DNA from 2 places in the Corallococcus sp. RDP092CA genome. Region 1 is predicted to be linked to the other one. Evidence: riboswitches for the same ligand, from Rfam matches in the RefSeq annotation. Region 1 holds a riboswitch; the other holds the start of a gene.
What was found. A riboswitch is a leader RNA that binds a small molecule or an ion and turns the genes downstream of it on or off. The one in region 1 is predicted to bind cobalamin.
Positions count from the first base shown of each region.

Region 2: it holds a riboswitch for cobalamin, as region 1 does, so the genes downstream of both, U8525_RS08255 (hypothetical protein) here and U8525_RS08775 (acyl-CoA thioesterase) in region 1, are expected to answer to the same signal.

Region 1 covers NZ_JAYESI010000005.1:306,351-309,974, reverse strand. Annotated here, with positions in the region: gene U8525_RS08785 (hypothetical protein) at 1-170, opposite strand, end outside; gene U8525_RS08780 (TIGR04013 family B12-binding domain/radical SAM domain-containing protein) at 197-1,483, opposite strand; cobalamin riboswitch at 1,667-1,907, shown strand; gene U8525_RS08775 (acyl-CoA thioesterase) at 2,071-2,481, shown strand; cobalamin riboswitch at 2,517-2,733, shown strand; gene U8525_RS08770 (aspartate aminotransferase family protein) at 3,159-3,624, shown strand, end outside.
Region 2 covers NZ_JAYESI010000005.1:173,722-177,345, reverse strand. Annotated here, with positions in the region: gene U8525_RS08255 (hypothetical protein) at 1-1,101, opposite strand, end outside; cobalamin riboswitch at 1,257-1,484, opposite strand; gene U8525_RS08250 (MXAN_6577-like cysteine-rich protein) at 1,527-3,134, opposite strand; gene U8525_RS08245 (TonB-dependent receptor plug domain-containing protein) at 3,115-3,624, opposite strand, start outside.

The sequences.
Region 1 (3,624 bases):
AGGTTGTTCACGCGGCCGGAGAGCAGATCGCCAGCCACCTCGCGCGAGCCCTCGCCGCGCGTGTACAGCTCGTAGGCGGCCTCGTGCAGCGTCATGGCCAGCGCCGGGGTGAGGGGCTGGGAGCTGAAGAGCACGGAGATGAGGAGCCAGTAAGGCGTCTGTTCAGCCATCGCGCGGGGCAGTGTAACGGGTGCGGCTAGCGGGCGCGCGGCTGTCTGCGGGAGGCGATGGCCTCCGCGAGCACGCCCTGGGCCTTCCAGTGGCCATACAGGCGGCCCTGGGACGCGAGGAAGTCCAGCCGCTGCCGGGTGCGCGCGTCCAGGCGCCCGGGGGGCGCGTCGCGGAACGGCGTGCCGGGCAGCGGCATGAAGGTGTGGCCGTGCACGCGGGCGCCCAGGTCGGACAGGCGCTGCATGAGGTCCAGGGTGGCGTCCACGTCCGCGGGCTCTTCCCCCGGCAGGCCCAGGATGAAGTCCACGTTGGGCACGAAGCCGCCCTCCACCGCGAGCCGGGCGGCGCGCACCACGGTCTCCACGTCGTGGCCGCGCCGGGTGGCCTGGAGGATGCGTTCGGAGCCGGACTGGCCGCCGATGATGAGGTTGTCGTTGGCCACGTAGCGCTTGAGCAGCGCCAGGGCCTCCGGCGTGACGTGCTCCGGGCGCACCTCCGAGGGGAAGGTGCCGTAGTAGACGCGCCCGTCCGGGGCCATGGCCTCCGTCACGGCGACGAGCAGCGCCTCCACGGCGGCCAGGTTCACGGTCTCGTCGGCGGTGCCGTAGGACAGGGACGTGGGGGTGATGAAGCGCAGGTCGCGCCGACCCATGCGGCGCAGCTCGCGGGCCCAGTGGGCGATGTTGGCGATGGTGCGGTGCCGGAAGCGCGCCTTGGACATGAAGGGCGTCTGGCAGAAGCGGCACGCGTAGATGCAGCCGCGGGTGATCTCGATGGCGCCGTACTTCACGTGCTTCACGGCGAACGGCGGGAAGTCGTCCAGGCGCACGCCCTCGCCGTGGCCGCGCTGCACGAGCTTGCCGTCCTCGAGGTGCGCGGTGCCGTGCGTGGCGCGCGGGTCCTCGCCCTTGAGGACGCGGGCGAGGATGGCGCGCAGGGTGTGCTCGCCCTCGCCCACGGCGACGAGGTCGAAGCCGGCCTGGAGCGTCTGGAGCGTCTCCGCGGTGGCGTGCACGCCGCCCGCGATGCAGAGGACGTCGCGGCCCTCCAGCCGCTCGCGCACCCACGTGAGCTCCTCCACGGAGGGGCCGAAGCTGGCGGAGTAGAAGGACCACGCGGCGACGACGGTGTCGCCCGCGTCCACGCGCGCGCGCAGGGTGTCCAGCAGGGCCTCGCGGCTGCGAGGGAAGTGCAGCGACACGTCCGCGAGCGCGGGGTCCGCCTCCACGGCGCCGGCGAGCACGGTGAAGGCGTACTTGCCGGGGTACTGGTAGCTCAGGACGAGCGAGACCTTGCGAGGCGTCTGCGACATGGCTGCCGGGGATGATGCCACAGGGCCCGCGCCCGGCGGGGCACGCCTGCCCGGCGCGCGGGCACGGCCCCCCAACCCTCGGTGAGCAGTCATGCCGAGCCTCCTCGCACGGAAGCGCGGGCGCCTTCCATCCGTAACCTGCGGCCCCGGCCTTGATGCTTGGCGGAGGCAGCGCTCGCGTCTAACGTGCGCCCCGCCGACGGTGCCTCGCGGGAGTCCGCGAGGTTTAGCAAGGGAATCCGGTGGGAATCCGGAGCTGCCCCGCAGCGGTGAGTGGGAACGAACGCCGTCAGACGCACTGGTCCGGCAGTCGGACTGGGAAGCGACGGCCAGTAGGCGCCACGGACGCGGCCTCCTGAACGGGAAGCGCGCTCCGGAAGCACGCCCACGAGTCCGAAAACCTGCCGCCGGCCCCTGCGGAGAATCGTCTCCTCCAGGGCGGTACCCCGGGCCCTCGCGGGAAGGTCCGGCAACCCTTCGCGGTCCACGCGTCCGCCACCGCCCGTGCCCCGGGCCCGGGAGCCGTGTGTCCCGGTGTCCCTTCCGCACGCGGCGCGCACGGCCGCTCGGGCCTGGAGTCCCTCCTCATGACGTCCCCTTCCCTCCCCCCGTCCGCCACGGAGACCCGCATGGTGGACATGGTCTTCCCGGATCAGACCAACCACTACGGCACCCTCTTCGGCGGACAGGCGCTGCGCTTGATGGACATGTCCGCGTTCATCACCGCCAGCCGCTACGCGCGGCGCACCGTCGTCACCGCGTCCAGCGAACGCGTGGACTTCCACACCCCCGTGCGCCAGGGCCAGCTGGTGGAGCTGGTGGGCCGCGTCGTCGCCACCGGCCGCACCTCCCTCACCGTGGACGTGGAGCTGTTCGCCGAAGACCTCCTGTCCGGCGCACGACAGCTGTGCACGCGCGGACGCTTCATCCTCGTCGCGCTCGACGCGGAGCGCCGTCCCACCGCCGTGCCGCCGCTCGCGCCGGAGAACCAGACATGACAGACATTGCCTTGACACCTGAAACAAGCCGGGCGTATAGACGACGCCATGCTGGTGCCTGGGTTTGCCCAGGCTGAAAAGGGAACCCGGTCCGAAGCCGGGGCTGCCCCGCAGCGGTAGGTGAGAACGACCGCCGTCCATGACACTGGCGCCCACGTGGGCGCTGGGAAGTGACGGCCAGTAGGAACTCCGGCACCCCGGTGCCGGACGCGCTCACGAGCCCGAAGACCTGCCCGCATCCGTGTCGTGGGAGACATCCACGGACGGTTCGACCTGGAGCCCCGAGGGAGGGCGGGAAGGTCCGCGCAAGGCCTTGTTTCCACAGGACTTTGCCCGGCACGTTCCCTCCTCATCCCTCCTGTCTCCAGCCACCCGCGGGGGTGGGGGTCGGTGTCTTCGGGCCCTCACGCGGCCCGGGTGCGCGGCGTCGCGCCTGGACACCCCTCCCTCCACCTTCGCGGGCCATTGGCCGGGCGACGCGGGTCGCCCGTGAGGACGGACGACGATGCGTGGAACACCGCGGAGACGGCGCGAGGCAGTGACAGGACACGGGAGCCAGACACGGCGCGCCAGCCCCCGGGTGCGGCGCCGCTGACGACGTCCTCCGTTTCGCGACGCAATTCCTTTCATCCACCGTGGCCGCGTCCCGCGCGCGCCGCCAGGGGAGCCGTCTGCCTTTGAACGCCATCCGCTACCCCGACGGGAACGTGCTCCTGCGCAACCTGTCGCGCGAGTTCCCCGTCGTCACCCACGGCGAGGGCGTCTACCTGTACGACGCCCAGGGCCGCCGCTACCTGGACGGCTCGGCGGGCGCGCTGGTGGCCAGCGTGGGCCACGGCAACCGCGAGGTGGCGGACCGCATCCATGCGCAGCTGCTTCAGGTCGCGTACGTCAACGGCACCCACTTCACGACGGAGGTGACCGAGGCGCTGGCCGCGCGCCTGTGCGCGCACGCGCCCGCGGGGCTGAGGCGGGCGGCCTTCCTCGGCTCGGGGTCGGAGGCCATCGAGGCGGCCGTGAAGTTCGCGCGGCAGCTGTGCGTGGAGCGGGGCCAGCCCCAGCGCACGCGCGTCATCACCCGCGTGCCCGGCTACCACGGCAACACGCTCTACGCGCTGTCCATGTCCGGACGGCCGCACTACC
Region 2 (3,624 bases), 130 kb from region 1:
GTCGAGCGCGGGCGCATCCGCCACGGCGAACGGCGTGCCGGAGGTGAGCGCCTCGGAGATGACCGCCGGGCCCACCGCGCGGCCCTCGTTGAGGAAGGTCTCGTCGGAGTAGTAGCCGAGCATCGCGACGCCGTTGGTGGACACGGCGGTGAAGCCGCTGCCGCCCGTCTCCGGAGGGAGCGTGCCCACCTTCAGCGCGGTGTACGGCGTGACGTCCGTCTTCAGCGCGTAGACGGCCAGGCCGGCCGACACCGTGTCGAGCCCGCCGCCGTTGATGAGGAACGCCCCCGGCACGACGCCCGCGGAGAAGTTGCTCGGCGCGGAGACGTAGGTGGAGCTGGCGGGCGTGGCGACGTCATACACGCCCACGGAGCCCGGGAAGCCCGCGCCGGACTTCGTGTAGCCGGTGAGGACGCGCAGGCCGTCCGTCTCCACGTAGCTGCTGAGGAAGAGCTGAGCGCCAGGGCTCTGGTCCGCGGGAGCGGCCACGTCGAACAGCGACGCCGTGCCCAGCGACACCTGCGGCCACGTGCCCAGTGAGTACAGCGCATGCGGGCCGACGTAGCTGTCCGACACCACCGTGTAGAGCGAGTACGTGGGACCGGGCGTCACGCCCACCGGCCCCGCGGCCGAGGGCAGCGTCGCGGCCTCACCGGCCACGAAGCCCGCCTGGAGCTGGAGCGTGCCCAGCTTCGGGTCATAGGTGGCGGCCTCGCACGGATCCGTTCCGGCGTCGGTCTCGGTGCCCGCGTCGGTCTCGGTGCCCGCGTCGGTCTCGGTGCCCGCATCGGTCTCCGTGCCCGCGTCGGTCTCGGTGCCGGCGTCGGTCTCGGTGCCGGCGTCGGTGTCCGTGCCCGCGTCGGTCTCCGTGCCCGCATCGGTCTCCGTGCCCGCGTCCGGCACGGCGATGGGCGTCTGCTCGCACTTGTTCTCGACGCAGGTGTAGCGCTGTCCCGCGGCGGGGGTGCCCTGGTCGCGGCAGTCGAAGTCATCGATGCACTCATCGCCGCACCCGGTGTGGAGCAGCGCCATCGCGAGGGTCGTCAGCACCCACGTGAAGCCCTTGAGTCCCCGCGCCGTCATCATCCGCTCTGTCTTCATCCGCGACTGCTCCCTTGCATCGCCCCCACGGGCGAGGTGAATCCAAGGGGCGGGGACGGAGAGCGGACCGCGCACGAGGGACACGTCAGGCCACGACACGCCGCGCGAGCGGAAGACCTCCGTCACCTCCCCTCGGAGGCTTCGGTCTGGCCATGCCCGGAGGCATGGGTCGTGGCAGGTCTTCGGACTCGCAGGCGCGGGAGGCCCTCACCGGGACACCCACCTACTGGCCGTCGCTTCCCAGCCCATCCGAGGGCCAGTGCTTGCGGGGACGGCGTTCGTTCCTGCTCACCGCTGCGGGGCAGTCCCGGCTTCACACCGGGTTCCCTTTTTCAACGCCGCACCCTGCGCGGATGCGGCGTACCAACGACGCGCGCTGGAGTATGGCGGACGGCAGTGCTTGTCAATACAGGCGGGCCAATGCCTCACGGCACCGCGACGATGTCGATGGCATTGGACACCTGGCGCCGGGGGTCCACCGGACACGCATCCAGCGCCGGGCCCGCCGCCTGAGGCGTGGAGTTGCCGCGCCGCTCGACGAGCTGGCCGTCGCGCACCTCCACCACGAACACGCGGCCCGCGTTCACGTCCGTGACGTACACGGCGTTGCCCACCACCGCGAGCCGTCCGCCCACCGCGAGGTCGCAGCCGTTCTCCGGCCCCCCGGTGCAACCCGGCGACAGCGCATACGAGGCCACCGGCTGGTCATCCTTCACCAGCACCAGCCCCGTGGCCTTCACCGCCTTCGCCCGGTAGCCGCTCGTGGTGTCGAACACCGCCTCGCCCAGGCAGCTCACCACCAGCTGGTCTCCCACCTCCATCACGTCGCCCGCGTTGAGGCAGTCCTTCGCGCCCAGATCGATGGCCCGCACCCCGCCATCCGCTGGGTCGATGCGCGCGAGCATCCCGGGCCCGTTGGGCAGGTAGTCATTCGCGGGGTTCAGGTTGGTGAGCGCCACGTAGACGCCCGCGTCCACCGACACCGCCGCGTACGGGAGCGCCATCGTCGTCCCGCCATCGAAGGACTTCAGGTCCAGGCCCGTGAGCGGCAGGGTGTCCACGAGCCGGGGGTGTTCCGGATCGCTCACGCTGACGCGCGCCACGGCGTTGCCCTGCTTGAAGTCGGAGCCGGCCGTGCCGAACAGCGGGATGTAGAACGTGTCGCCGCGCTTCGCGATGACCTGCGGGCTGGTGTTGGCGCCCAGGTTCACCTGCCCCACCGTGCGCAATCCCAGCCCTCCGCCCTGCGAAGCCCCTTCCCGCTTGAGCACCTGGAGCGTGTTGTTGACCGAGTCGAGGACATACACATACGGGGGGTCCACCAGGATGTCATTGGGCGAGGACGCCACCGCGCCCAGCGAGTCCTCCTCCGCCACCGTCCCCAGCGCCCCCGCCGGAGCCTGCGACAGCACCGCGCGCGCCGCGTCCGCCGCCAGCACCACGCCATCCCAGGCCGCCAGCGACTGCACGCCCGAGCCGAACTGCCGCCGGGGCCCCATCCGGTCCGTCCCCGCCTGGATGCCCACCAGTTGCCCGTTGGTGTAGCAGGCCGTCACCACGTCATACATGCAGCGGCCCGCGTGGCAGGACTGCACGTCCGGGCACACCGTGCCGCAAGCGCCGCAGTTGAGCGAATCCTCCGCGAGCACGACGCAGCTGTCCCCGCACCGCTCGGCGCCAGCGGAGCAGCCCTCGCGGCAGGTGCCGGCTTCACAGACCTGCCCGGAGGAGCACGCGGCGCCACAAGCGCCACAGTTCAGCGGGTCGCTCATGAGCGCGACGCAGGCGTCACCACAGACCTCCGTGCCCGGCTGGCAGCCGCACGCGCCCGCCTGACACGTCTCTCCCGCGCCGCACGCGGTGCCACACGCGCCGCAGTTCGACGGGTCGCCCTGGAGGTCCACGCACTCGGCGCCACAGACGCTCAGGCCCGTCGTGCACAGGACCTTCTCCTCCGGGCAGCCGGTGAGGAGCGCCGCCGCCAGGGCCGACAGCAACAGCGCGAACCGCGCATCAGGGAGGGGACGCGACATGGGAATCCTCCGGAGGAGATGGGTCGAGCGCCACGGCGAGCGTCACGTAGGCGGCGCGGCCGGGCAGCGGCATGCCGGTGTAGTCGGCGGTCCGCGCATCGAGCAGGTTCTTCACGTCGAACGACACGGTGAGGTCCGGCCGGTGCAGGAAGGTGCTGGAGGCGCCCACGCTCACCCAGGTGCGCGAGGGCAGTGACAGCCGCGCCTCGCCCACGCGGTTGATCAGCTGCGCGGACTGGACGAGCACCTCCGCGCGGCCGTTGAGCCAGCCCGGCCCCACGCGCAGCCGCCCCACCCACTTGTGGCGAGGGCGATACGGCAGCTCCTTGCCGAAGTAGCGCGGGTCACCGTAGCGGTTCTGCGTGCGGGTCCACGCGTAGCTGCTGGTGGCGGTGAGCCACGCGCGCGGTCGGGCCTCCAGCTCCACCTCCGCGCCCCACACTCGCGCGGCGGCGAAGTTGTAGGGCTTGGCGAGCATGGGCGGGTACAG